2 linked regions of the Pelorhabdus rhamnosifermentans genome follow. The protein of the gene in region 1 interacts with the protein of each later gene in a pairwise test. Links are inferred from orthologs where the notes say so. Each region holds a gene or a part of one and is shown in the gene's direction. Other genes may lie near its edges.

Region 1 (6,560 bases):
CGTAAAAAAGGTCCACAAGAAATTCAAACGAGAATTTCTTGTGGACCTTTTCTTGTGGCGATTAATAGTTAAGCCGAAGTCAGTTATATTTTATGTACACTCCTATGTCAAAATGAATAAAATACTAATAAGAGCATCTCATAAGTGGAGGGATCAGTGCGTGGGCTATTATATTAGAGTGGAGAAAGATGTAAAAATATATGTTGAAGACCTTAATCCGGAGGGGCGCGAGACTATTTTTTTTATTCATGGTTGGCCTGCAAACCATAAAATGTTTGAATATCAATTTTCTGAGCTGTCTTATAACGGCTATCGCTGTATAGGAGTCGATACTAGGGGGTTTGGTAAGTCGGATAAACCTGTAAAAGGTTATTCCTATGACAGACTAGCAGATGACATTCGTTGTATTATTGAGGCACTTAAATTGCAGGATATAACACTTGCGGGGCACTCGACGGGTGGAGCAATTGCCATTCGATATATGGCTCGCCATCATGAATATGGTGTAGCCAAACTCGCTCTTTTTGCTGCAGCAGCGCCGAGTCTTATCCAACGTCCTAATTTTCCTTATGGTTTACAGAGAGAAGCTGTGCTTAAGATTGTTAAGGAAACATACCAAGATCGTCCTAGCATGTTACAGGGATTTGGCAATATGTTTTTCTTTCAACATGTATCTCAACCATTCTCCGATTGGTTTTTCCAACTAGGATTGGAAGCAGCAGGTTGGTCAACAGCGGCAATCGCCAAACAGTGGCTAGATGAAACACGCTTATTTGATGATTTGGCAGAAATACACGTTCCTACCCTAATACTTCACGGAATTCACGATCAGGTTGTTCATTTCCAGTTAGGTGAAATTCAAAACCAAGGGATAAAAAGTTCTAAACTTATCCCGTTTAGATACAGTGGGCATGGATTGTTTTATGATGAACGTGAAAAGTTTAATAAAGAATTAATCGATTTTATGGAAGAACAAAACTTTTGTGTTAATTAGTGGGTAATTGGCAAGCGGGAAGATTCAATATCACTGTTAATGTCTAAGATAAAGAAATTTCTGCCAATTTTATTATTTGGCAGGAGCTTTGTATTTCTATGGGAAATGATTAAAGAGGAGGTGGAATAATGGATTTTGATATTCAGTCCATAAGCTGGGATGATGAAAGAAGAACAAAAAGGGCCAAAGTCATTGCAGAGCAGATAGCACATACTGTTAATCTTAAAAAGTATGATAATGCTTTAGAGTTTGGCTGTGGGACGGGCCTGGTTAGTTTTAATCTTTATGACAAGCTCAAGGCTATAACCTGTATGGATACATCGCAAGGCATGATTGACACATTAAATTCAAAAATTCAGCAGAATAAAGTAAATAATATGGTAGCTTATCAACACAATATTAATGAGAATCGGATTATACCTCGATATGACTTGATTTATACATCTATGGCATTGCATCATATTGTAGATATTGGAATAACTTTGACAAGCTTATATCGGTTATTAAAACAAGAGGGGTCTTTGTGTATTGTTGAGCTAAATGAGGATGATGGGAGTTTCCATAAGGCAGAGGAAGATTTTAATGGATATAATGGATTTGATCAAATAAAACTACAAGTACTTCTTGAAAAGATTGGATTTGAGGCAATAGCGTCACAAACTTTTTATTATGACAAAAAAATGATTGAAGAAGTAAATGTAGACTATTCTTTGTTCATTATGACAGGTAAAAAAAGTTAGAGTTGAAGAAGGAAAGTCATGATTTAGCGAATGGTATCAGGACAGGAGGATAGATGTCTATAAGGCTGTTCTTAGTGGCGGAGTGCGTGACAAGGAGTAATTTATGCAATGGATAGCAAAATATCCTCCTGTTGAAATGGAAACGTGGCGGCCAACTGTTTAATCAGTTTGGTATTAGAGGTGTAGTTATGGGAGAAACTTTGTTGCTTGAAATGGTTGAACGCATGAGTATTGCGGCAACGTTAGCTTTTATTTTATCGCAGACAACTATCTTTCGCCGTATTAATTATCGTTATATAACATTGCTTGATAAAGTAAAGCTTTCTATCATTTTTGGTTGTATTGGTATCGTCGGTACCTATGCTGGTATTCCTGTGGATGATGCGCTTGCCAATTCTCGTGTCGTGGGGGTGATGGCGGCCGGACTGCTTGGCGGTCCAGTCATGGGTACAGCGGCTGGTTTGATTGCGGGGGGGCATCGTTATCTGTTATTTGGCGGATTTTCGGCGTTCTCTTGTGCTTTGTCGAATGTTGTTGAAGGGCTATTTGCGGGCTGGGTAAAGCAGCGTTGTCCGCATAATCCGATGCCCTGGTGGATTGCCTTGATTAGTGGTGTTGTGGGTGAGATGATGCAGATGGCAATTATCTTACTTACAGCCCGCCCTTTCGATATGGCATTCACATTAGTTCAGCATATTGCTTTGCCGATGATCGTGGCTAATTCAATTGGGCTTACGATTTTTATGCTCATTATCAAAATGACCATGGATGTACAACAGCAAGCGGGTGCCGCGCAATCGCAGAAAGCCTTGGCTGTTGCGGCTCAAACTCTGCCGTATTTTAGGAAGGGTCTCGATAAGGCTTCCGCGAAGGCTGCGGCAGAAATTATCTATGCCAATGGGAGCTATCATGCTATAGCTGTCACAGATACGGAACAGGTTTTGGCATTTATCGGTGCCGAAGCGGAGCATCATTTATCGTATCGCCACGGACTTACCCTTGCTACAAACCATGCTTTGCAAAGCGGTGATATTTATATTGCCAAAAGTCAAGCCGAAATTGGCTGCCCTTTTCCACATTGTCGGCTGACAAGTGCTATTGTTGTGCCACTTAAATGTGGTGAGCAGGTTATTGGAACTTTTAAACTCTATTATACAAATAAAAATTTGCTGAATCAATCTGATGTGGTATTTGCCAACGGGCTTGCGCAATTATTTTCTATTCAACTAGAGTTAGCACAAATCGACTACCAGGCAAAATTAGCAGCGCATGCTGAGTTAAAGGCTTTGCAGGCCCAGATCAATCCACACTTTTTGTTCAATACGTTAAATACGATTACATCTTTAGTGCGAACTAAACCGGATTTGGCACGTAATTTATTGTTGAAACTCAGTGCGATTTTTCGTTTTACCTTACAAAAAGCGGGTCGTAATATTACTATTGCCGAGGAACTAACGCAGGTTCGTGCCTATTTATCTATTGCAGCAGCTCGTTACGGGAACAAGTTACACATTGAAGAAAAAATTGATCCTGTAACTGAGGTTTATTTAGTGCCGTCACTGACGATACAGCCAATTATTGAAAATGCGATTACACATGGACTTAAACCGAAGGTAGACGGCGGAACCATTACTATTGCTATTCAAAATAAAATAAATGATATTATCATCACCATTACTGATGATGGCGTAGGAATGGATCTGCGGAAGCTTAATCCTCTTCACCATGCTCTTTCTACAGAACATATCGGACTTATGAATGTTCATGAACGATTGCATGGTCAATATGGCGGTTCCTATGGGCTGACCATTGATAGTACGGTTGGCCATGGTACTGCGATTACCATTACCTTGCCTAAAATAACTGCAAATGAAGGTGATGTTTATGCTCAGAAGCTTGATTGTTGATGATGAAGTACCGTCTCGGGATGAATTGCGCTATCTATTGTCTTTTAGATCGGAAATCAAAATTGTCGGTGAGGCAGATAATGCCGCTGAGGCCATTAAACTGGCAACTAAATTAAAACCGGATGTTATTTTTTTAGATATTAACATGCGGGATATTGATGGATTGGAAGCTGCAGCAATTTTAAGAAAAATTGAACCCCATTTTATGATTGTCTTTGCCACTGCCTATGATGAATATGCGATAAAGGCTTTTGAAATTGGTGCAGTTGATTATATCTTAAAGCCATTTGACCAAGAGCGTATTACCCAAACTGTCATGCGTCTGGAAAATTATCAAGCCGAAGAATGGCGGGTTGCTGCGGGGCGTATCGACACGGTTCTTGATGTTACAAAAATTAAAGTTCAAAAATTGCCTGTAGAAAAGGGCGGTAAAATTATTTTGCTAAATTATAGTGATATTATTTATGCTTATGCGAATGCCGGTAATGTCATTATTGTGACTGCTGAGGAAGAACTAAACTATAGTGGAACTCTGTGCGAGCTGGAGGAGCGTGTTAGCAGTACGAATATGTTGCGCGTTCACAAAAGTTATATTGCTAATATGGACAAAGTACAAGAAGTGGTGCCGTGGTTCAAGGGAACCTATTGGCTAAAAATGGAACAATGTTCAGATGTAGAAATACCCGTTAGCAAAAGTCAAATCAAAGATATTAAACTCATTTTAGGATTAAAGTAAACTCATTTCTATTCATTCCGGATAATTTCTGTTCAAACCTCATTTTAGACCATTCATATAGATTGTATTTATTAATTGAATTTTTTGTTTTATAGTTAAAATATACTTAATTAATAAAATTCAGTAAATATGGAGGGAAGCTTTATGAATGGTCTTTATCTTGTGATTATTGCGGCTTTGGTGCTAACGATTTGTTATCGTTATTATGGCGCCTTTATGGCAGCAAAAGTTTTAGCTCTTGATCCCAATCGTCCGACTCCAGCCGTTGTACATGAAGACGGCCATGATTATGTACCCACGAATAAATGGGTAACTTTCGGACATCATTTTGCCGCCATTGCTGGAGCAGGTCCACTTGTTGGTCCGGTACTTGCAGCACAGTTTGGTTATTTGCCTGGAACGATCTGGTTGCTTGTCGGTGCCTGTATCGGCGGGGCAGTCCACGATATGGTTATCCTTTTTGCCTCGATTCGACATGATGGTTTATCCATCGCAGAAATTGCGAAAGATGAAATCGGCAAATCTGCCGGTCTAGCTGCTGCTATTGCTGTTATTTTCATTTTGGTTATTACTATGGCCGGGATGGCAATTGCCGTGGCAAATGCATTGTTTAACAGTCCTTGGGGTGCATTCACTGTGGGTGCAACCATTCCAATTGCACTCTTTATTGGCGTCTACATGCGCTATTTACGTCCTGGTCATATTGGTGAAGCATCTTTCGTAGGTGTTGTTCTGATTATCGCTGCTGTATTTGGCGGAGCTTGGGTTCAGGGTTCTTCTTGGGCACCATTTTTTACCCTCAGTCGTACACAATTAGATATTATTCTTCCTTTATATGGTTTTATCGCTGCAGCACTTCCTGTATGGTTGCTGTTAGCGCCACGTGATTATTTGAGCACGTACATGAAAATTGGTACTATCGGTGCTTTGGCATTAGGAATTGTCATTGTTCAACCTCAAATCCATATGCCGGCAATCACTCAGTTTGTCAGTGGTGGCGGTCCGGTTGTGCCTGGTCCTGTTTGGCCTTTCGTTTGCATCACGATTGCCTGCGGTGCAATTTCAGGATTCCATTCCATCATTGCCACAGGTACGACACCAAAGATGCTTACTAACGAACGTGAAATTTTGCCAATTGGTTTTGGGGCAATGCTTGCTGAATCATTTGTTGGTATTATGGCTCTAATTGCAGCTACTAGCTTGATTCCTGCTGATTACTTTGCCATTAACAGTGCTCCGGCAGTATTTGCAAAACTCGGGATGCATATAGATGAACTTCCGGTTTTATCACAAATGGTTGGTGAAGACGTCGCTGGTCGACCAGGCGGTGCCGTATCACTCGCTGTAGGTATGGCGCATATTTTTGCCCAAATCCCTGGACTGGATAGTTTTATGTCTTTCCTGTACCATTTCGCTATCATGTTTGAAGCCTTGTTCATCTTAACGATTATTGATGCGGGTACTCGTGTTGGTCGGTACTTGTTACAAGAAGTTGGCGGTATGATATACAAACCACTTAGCGACCCACATTGGACTCCTGGTATTATCTTCACCAGCGCTTTAATCTCCTGCTTATGGGGTTACTTAGTGTTTGGAGGTTCTATTGCTTCCATTTGGCCATTATTCGGTCTTTCTAACCAACTACTTGCCAGCCTGACGTTAGCCATTGGTACTACCGTATTGATTCGTATGGGTAAAGCAAGATATTTGTGGGTTACACTTATTCCACTCTGTTTTATGATTGTAACGGCGTTGACTGCTGGTTTCTACAATATCTTTGAATTCTACTTACCAAAAGGTCAGCTGTTATTGGCTGGTGCCAGCGCAGTTATGATGATTCTCATTACCTTTATCATCATTGATGCTGCAAAGGTATGGTCTAAGCTGATGAAATCTAACAAAAGTATCGAAGAAACGATGTAATTTTATCAAAAGACACCTTGCGCTTTGCGTAAGGTGTTTTTTTTTTTAGTTACCGTCTGTAGCACAGCATGCCGTTTGATTGATTATTTAATCATAACTTAATTTTTATTAGCTATTATTATTGGAGAAGATTAATTAATGCTAAATATAAATGCTGCAACAAACTAATGACAGGTAATATAAAATGAGGTGCGCCATATGAAAGTAATAGCTGTTGACATTGACAATGTGCTAAATAATTTTTCAGATACCTTAGCGAG
Region 2 (6,357 bases), on another replicon or contig:
TCCGTGAATTATCAGATCTTCACAATCAAGGCAAAGAGATCATTCTTGTCACATCAGGAGCAGTAGGTGTGGGAATGGATCGGTTGGGACTTATGGAAAAGCCGAAAACCATTCCGGAAAAGCAGGCTGCTGCGGCTGTGGGACAGGGTATTTTAATGCATATTTATGAAAAGCTTTTTAGTGAATATGGACAAACGGTGGCGCAAGTACTCTTAACGCGGGCTGATTCAGTCAATCGCCAGCGGTATGCCAATTCCCGCAACAGTTTGTTAACTTTGTTGAAACTCGGCGTGATTCCTGTAATTAACGAAAATGATGCTGTTGCTGTAGATGAATTGAAGATCGGGGATAATGATACTTTATCAGCTACTGTGGCCGGACTCGTTGATGCCGATTTGCTAGTCATTTTGTCTGATGTGGAAGGGGTCTATACAGATAATCCGAGTAAGAATCCGGCTGCTAAGCTGATTGAGCTTATTACGGATATTACGCCGGAAATAGAATCTCTGTCAGGTGAACCAGGGTCGCTGCGCGGCACAGGCGGCATGTATACGAAGATTCAAGCTGGCAAGATTGCCATGAGCTCCGGTGTGGCCATGGTTATTGCCTTAAGTAGCCGTGAGGAAGTTTTGCGTCGTATTTTAAGCGGAGAAGCTGTGGGGACACTTTTTTTGTCTAAAGAAAATGCCCTTCATGTTCGGAAACGTTGGCTTGCGTTTGGTTCACGTCTGCATGGATCTGTTACGATTGACAAGGGCTGTGAACAAGCTTTGCTTGAAGATGGATCAAGTCTGCTTTCTGCAGGTATTACAGCTGTTGAAGGAGATTTTGAGCAGGGAAATACGATTCGCGTTTTTACAACGAACGAGCAAGAAATTGCTCGTGGTTTAGTCAACTACTCTGCAGCTGACGTAGAAAAAATTAAAGGCCGTCATACCGATGAAATTGCTGATATATTAGGAAATAAGCCTTATGATGAAATTATTCATCGTGACAATTTAGCTTTGCTTGTGTGAGGGGGACAATATGGATTATCGCAGTGAGTTAGAAACGAAAGGAAAACAAGCGAAGTTTGCGGCTCGCAAACTCGCTACTTATTCATCACAACAAAAAAATCAGGCCCTTCAGGTTATGGCGCAGGCTTTACTTGATAAGGAGGCCGTGATTCTTGTGGCCAACAGTCAAGATATTACGGCTGGTCGTGCCAAGGGATTGAGTGAGGCCCTTCTTGATCGCTTAATGCTGGATCATGACCGGATTGAAGCCATGGCTCGTGGGCTGATAGAGCTGGCTGCTCTGCCTGACCCCATTGGTGAGACCATTTCGGTTACACAGCGCCCCAATGGGCTGGAGATTCGCCAGGTGCGTGTACCACTTGGCGTCATTGCTATGATCTATGAAGCTCGGCCCAACGTGACTGTTGATGCTGCAGGGATCTGCCTAAAAACAGGTAATGCCGTTATTTTACGTGGCGGTTCTGAGGCTATCCATTCTAATCTAGCTATTGCTTCCGTTCTGAAGGCTGCTGCGCTTGAGGCAGGTCTGCCTGAAGGTACGATTGCTTTGATTGAAACAACAGACAGGGATGCTGTGCAGTTTCTGTTAAAAATGAATGATTATCTTGATGTTGTTATTCCAAGAGGCGGTGCCGGACTGATTCAGACAGTTGTAAAGAATAGTACGGTGCCTGTCATTGAAACAGGCATTGGTGTTTGTCATACCTTTATTGATGAAACAGCCGACTTAACGATGGCTGTGAAGATTGCTTTTAATGCAAAAGTTTCCCGTCCTGGTGTATGTAATGCCATGGAGACGTTACTTGTTCACGAAAAAATTGCCGATGTATTCTTGCCAGCTATGCTACAAAAGTATCATGATGCCAAGGTGGAATTACGCGGTTGTGACAAAACGCAGTGCTATTATGATTTTGTTAAAGCCGCAACAGAAGAAGACTGGTCAACGGAATATCATGACTATATTTTGTCTGTGAAGATTGTTCCATCCATTGATGCAGCGATTGAACATATTGCCTGCTATAGTACAGGTCATTCTGAAGCGATTGTGACGAAGGATTATTTTAATGCCCGTCGGTTTCAGCATGAAGTGGATGCGGCAGCTGTCTATGTCAATGCTTCCACGCGGTTTACGGATGGCGGCGAATTCGGCTTTGGCGCCGAAATCGGCATTAGTACGCAGAAGCTTCATGCTCGAGGCCCCATGGGACTCAAGGAGATGACAAGTACGAAATATCTGATTGATGGTGAAGGCCAAATCAGATAGAAAATTTTTATTGCAGGCAGTTTTTTGCAGCGATGCAAAGGTGTCTGCTTTTTATTATCATTGTCTAAATGATAATAAAAAAAATCAATGAAATGCGAGGACAATCATTAATGAAAAAAAAATGGTCTCTTGTATATGGCTTTATTCTACTGATTCTTGCCAGTGTTAGCAGCATTTCAGTTGCTTTAGCCGCAGCACCTGTTCATGATCCGAAACCTATTGTCATGAAAATCAACGATTCCTATGAGCCGACGGGGGATTTGGCTTATGTGAGTGCAACGCAAATACTTGTGCCTCTTTCGCTGCTAAAGCATTATTTTACTGCCAATGCCGCTTATTTGTCTGATGAAAATGTTATTACTTTTGCTGTAAAGCCCGAGCGATTCACTATCGGCGGTGCCGCTCAAAAACAAATAAAAGATCCTGTTCCTGTAAGTTTTCCTGCTATTTGTCTTAAAAATCAATACTATTTGGATATTGCCAATCTTGATAGCCTGCTTGGCGTGAATATCAGTTTCGATTATAGTGGTAACTTGATTTTACAGCTAAACAGTCCAGCTGTCGGTCCGCTTGTATTGCAGAGTGCAACAGTAAAGGGGATGCCAAAGGAAAAAATCAATTTAGTTTGGGATGTAAAAACAAGTACCCAAAAGTTATCAAATGAACTTCCGCCCAAGGGCCTTAATGTATTGGCGCCGACCTGGTTTGCTGTTACGCAGTCTAATGGACTGATTGTTAATAAAGCAGATAAAGATTACGTCGATTTGGCTCACAGTAAAGGGTATAAAGTCTGGGCCCTTATCACAAATAGTTTTGACCCTGATTTAACGCATGAACTTTTGCAAAATGAAGTCGCGCAGGATCAGGTACTCAATCAATTGTTGTTTTATGCCAGCTACTATGAGCTGGATGGAATTAATCTTGACTTTGAAAATATTTATGAAAGCGATAAAATGGCCTTTACTCATTTTGTCGAAAAAATTTCCCCTCCCTTAGGGCGGCAAAATCTTGTCGTATCGCTCGATGTTACGGTTCCGGCAAATGTTCCCAATTGGTCTAAATGCTATGACAGGGTGAATCTCAGCAAAGCTGTTGATTATGTCATGGTCATGACTTATGATGAGCATTGGGCGAAAAGCCCTGTGAGTGGTTCTGTTGCTTCTTATGGCTGGGTGAAAGAAGGAATTGAAAATACGCTCCTTTCTATTCCCAAAGAGAAGCTATTATTAGGCTTGCCCTTTTATACGCGAGAATGGATAGAAAGAAGCGACGAAACGGGACGGTTCATTGTACGTTCTCGGACGTTGTCCATGGAAAATGAAGAAAAAATTATTCAGGACTATCACCTTACGCCGCAGTGGCTTGAAAAAGAGGGGCAATATTATACGGAGTACCAACAAGACGGCAATCGCCATCGGATTTGGTTAGAGGAAGACCGTTCGATTGGACTTAAAGCTGATCTTGTAGACCAGTATCAATTGGCTGGAGTTGCTTCTTGGCGCAAAGGGTTTGAAAAGAACTCCATCTGGAATGTTTTAAATAATAAACTTCATAGTAAACAAGCGAATGATAAAAACTCGGTTGCCGAGTCTTAAGTGAGATGCTGGCTTTGGCTAGGAATATTTCTGGAGTTTTTTATGAAGCTATTGTATGATAAAGAGGAATAAGCAAAAAATAAAGTGGATTATGTAATATGTGAGGCAAAAAATGGGCTATGTAAGAGCACTCCTGAACTATGTGAAAGAAGGCAAGGGGCGGTGGGATGCCTTGGATTATTTAAAAACCGTTGGCATCATGATGATTTGCATGGTGTGTTTTCGGCTGATCCTTTTCATGGTACCTTTTCGGTAGACGGGGGCTTTTGGCTGATAATAAGGAGAAAAATGACATGAATACCGAAAAAAGAAGATTAGGTATTATGGGTGGAACCTTTGATCCTATTCACATTGGTCATTTAGTGACTGCAGAAGCTGTTCGTAATGAGTTTCAACTTGAAAAAGTTATTTTTATACCAGCAGGGAATCCTCCTCATAAACAAGAGAGTCATGTTACAGAGGCTTGGCATCGTTATGTTATGACCGTGATGGCCACTTATTCAAATCCCTTTTTTACTGTATCGCCTATGGAATTAGAACGTAGCGGGCCCTCTTATACCATTGATACGGCTCGGGACTTAATAAAGGAGTACGGAAATCAAACCGAACTGTATTTTATCGTTGGTGCCGATACAGTGGGTGAATTGCATACGTGGCACGACATTCATGACTTGCTGAAACTATGTCAGTTTGTTGCGGCAACAAGACCTGGTTCGCTCTGTTCCATTGATGAAGTCTTTCATTACTTTGGTGCCAGTGACCGTCGTCACATTCATCGTTTGGCAACACCGGAACTTGAAATATCCTCAACAGATATTCGTGAGAAAGTCCGTTTAGGTAGAGCCATTAAATACATTGTACCTGAAAGCGTTGAAATGTATATTCGAAAGGAAGGTTTGTATTGTAACTAAGGCGTAATGAGGGACAGCCAAATAAAGGCAAGCATGAATATGACAGAAAGCGTAAATAATGTGGATGCAAGGATTTTTTACTCTTTGAGAAAGAGAGGTGATTCTCTTATGGCTACCACACTTTACGTTGGAAACTTGCCATGGTCCGCAACAGAAGATTCTTTAATAAATGCTTTTGGTTCGCATGGCCAAGTTATATCCGGTCGTATTATTACGGATAAAGAAACAGGTCGATCACGGGGCTTTGGATTTGTAGAAGTAGAAGATCAAGATGTAGATGCTATGGTTTCGGCAATGAATGGCGCCGATATGGAAGGTAGACAAATTGTTGTCAATGAAGCCAAACCCCGACAAAGCTAAAGCCTACAGCCTCCTTAATTAAGGGGGCTTTCGTTTTTTATGGAGGATATTTCAGAAAACTAGCGAATTTAGCACAAGAGGTGACTAGCGTGATTATTCGTGACTATGTATCGATATTACAACAACGTTTATCGTCCAAACGCTTTCAACATTCCATGGGTGTGAAGGATACCGCAGTAGCTCTTGCTAAGCGTTATGGTGCAAATATTCATCAGGCCGAGGTAGCTGGATTACTCCATGATTATGCCCGGGAAATCCCTACTAATCTCCTATTGCAAAAATGTGAAGCTTTTGGTATAGTGATGAGTATTGCTGACAGATGTGATCCCATTATATTGCATGCACCTCTTGCTGCGACCTTAGTCAAGGCGGAGCTTGCAGTAGATGACAAGGCAATATGTCAGGCTATTGCTTTACATACGACGGGGGGCATGGGGATGTCTTTATTAGATAAGATTATTTATGTAGCAGACTGTATTGAACCCCATCGTCACTATCCTGGTGTGGACAAGCTGCGTGAAGTAGCTCAAGAGGATATGGATCTTGCGCTGCTCACTGCTTTTGATCATTCCATTGTATATTTAGTTGAAAAAAGATCTTGGATTCATCCCAATACTATTGCAGGTCGAAATCAAATCCTGCAAGATATGAACAATGAATAAGTATTGATGACGTAGAGAGGGGAGAAGAAGATGTCTACTTCGCAGAAAAGCCGTTCCCGTTATAAAATTCGCTGGTCTCGTGTTTTTGTTGTCGTCCCTCTGGCTATTTTGATCGTTTCTGCAGCAGTGGGTTCTGCTTATTATGCTATTAGTAAATTTATGGCGGCTCCAGTCACTGCAGTTGCCAATGAGACATCGCAAAGTAAGTCTTCTCATAAGGATTCTGATAAAAAGATTAATATCTTATTAATGGGATTAGATGATGGTGATTTTGACGAACCCAATTCCCCGAGCCGCTCGGACACGATGATTGTAGCAAGTATTGATCCAGGCGAAGGAACGGTGAATTTATTATCTATTCCTCGAGATACGCGAGTAAATATTCCTGGTTATAAAGGACTAGATAAGATTAATAATGCTTACTTTTTTGGCGGTTCTGCTTTGGCTGTCCGTACAGTAGAGGATTTTTTAAATATTCCTATTCAATATTATATGACAATTAAATGGCAAGGATTTATTAAAGTTGTCGATATTTTAGGTGGCGTTGAT

Evidence for each region.
Region 2: the proteins of Ga0466249_RS17835 (region 1) and Ga0466249_RS04370 interact in binary tests that used the Escherichia coli proteins (3 or more experiments, as listed by UniProt). The link is inferred for Pelorhabdus rhamnosifermentans from one-to-one orthologs.

Annotation. Positions count from the first base shown.
Region 1 is NZ_JAHGVE010000017.1:48,624-55,183, forward strand. The notes cover bases 2,499-5,497. They hold Ga0466249_RS17835 (LytR/AlgR family response regulator transcription factor), read left to right. Parts: upstream 2,499-3,618; coding sequence 3,619-4,377; downstream 4,378-5,497. Other genes in these bases: Ga0466249_RS17830 (LytS/YhcK type 5TM receptor domain-containing protein), read left to right, coding at 2,499-3,641; Ga0466249_RS17840 (carbon starvation CstA family protein), read left to right, coding at 4,522-5,497. Also shown: Ga0466249_RS17820 (alpha/beta fold hydrolase), read left to right, coding at 161-994; Ga0466249_RS17825 (class I SAM-dependent methyltransferase), read left to right, coding at 1,123-1,734; more of Ga0466249_RS17830, read left to right, coding at 1,923-2,498; more of Ga0466249_RS17840, read left to right, coding at 5,498-6,300; Ga0466249_RS17845 (HAD family hydrolase), read left to right, coding at 6,499-6,560. UniProt on the Escherichia coli protein: Member of the two-component regulatory system BtsS/BtsR, which is part of a nutrient-sensing regulatory network composed of BtsS/BtsR, the low-affinity pyruvate signaling system YpdA/YpdB and their respective target proteins, BtsT and YhjX.
Region 2 is NZ_JAHGVE010000002.1:241,892-248,248, forward strand. The notes cover bases 358-3,153. They hold Ga0466249_RS04370 (glutamate-5-semialdehyde dehydrogenase), read left to right. Parts: upstream 358-1,026; coding sequence 1,027-2,280; downstream 2,281-3,153. Other genes in these bases: proB (glutamate 5-kinase), read left to right, coding at 358-1,016; Ga0466249_RS04375 (glycosyl hydrolase family 18 protein), read left to right, coding at 2,391-3,153. In the rest of the region: more of proB, read left to right, coding at 1-357; more of Ga0466249_RS04375, read left to right, coding at 3,154-3,875; Ga0466249_RS04380 (hypothetical protein), read left to right, coding at 3,988-4,131; nadD (nicotinate-nucleotide adenylyltransferase), read left to right, coding at 4,169-4,786; Ga0466249_RS04390 (RNA recognition motif domain-containing protein), read left to right, coding at 4,895-5,146; bis(5'-nucleosyl)-tetraphosphatase (symmetrical) YqeK, read left to right, coding at 5,236-5,808; Ga0466249_RS04400 (LCP family protein), read left to right, coding at 5,839-6,357. UniProt on the Escherichia coli protein: Catalyzes the NADPH-dependent reduction of L-glutamate 5-phosphate into L-glutamate 5-semialdehyde and phosphate. The product spontaneously undergoes cyclization to form 1-pyrroline-5-carboxylate.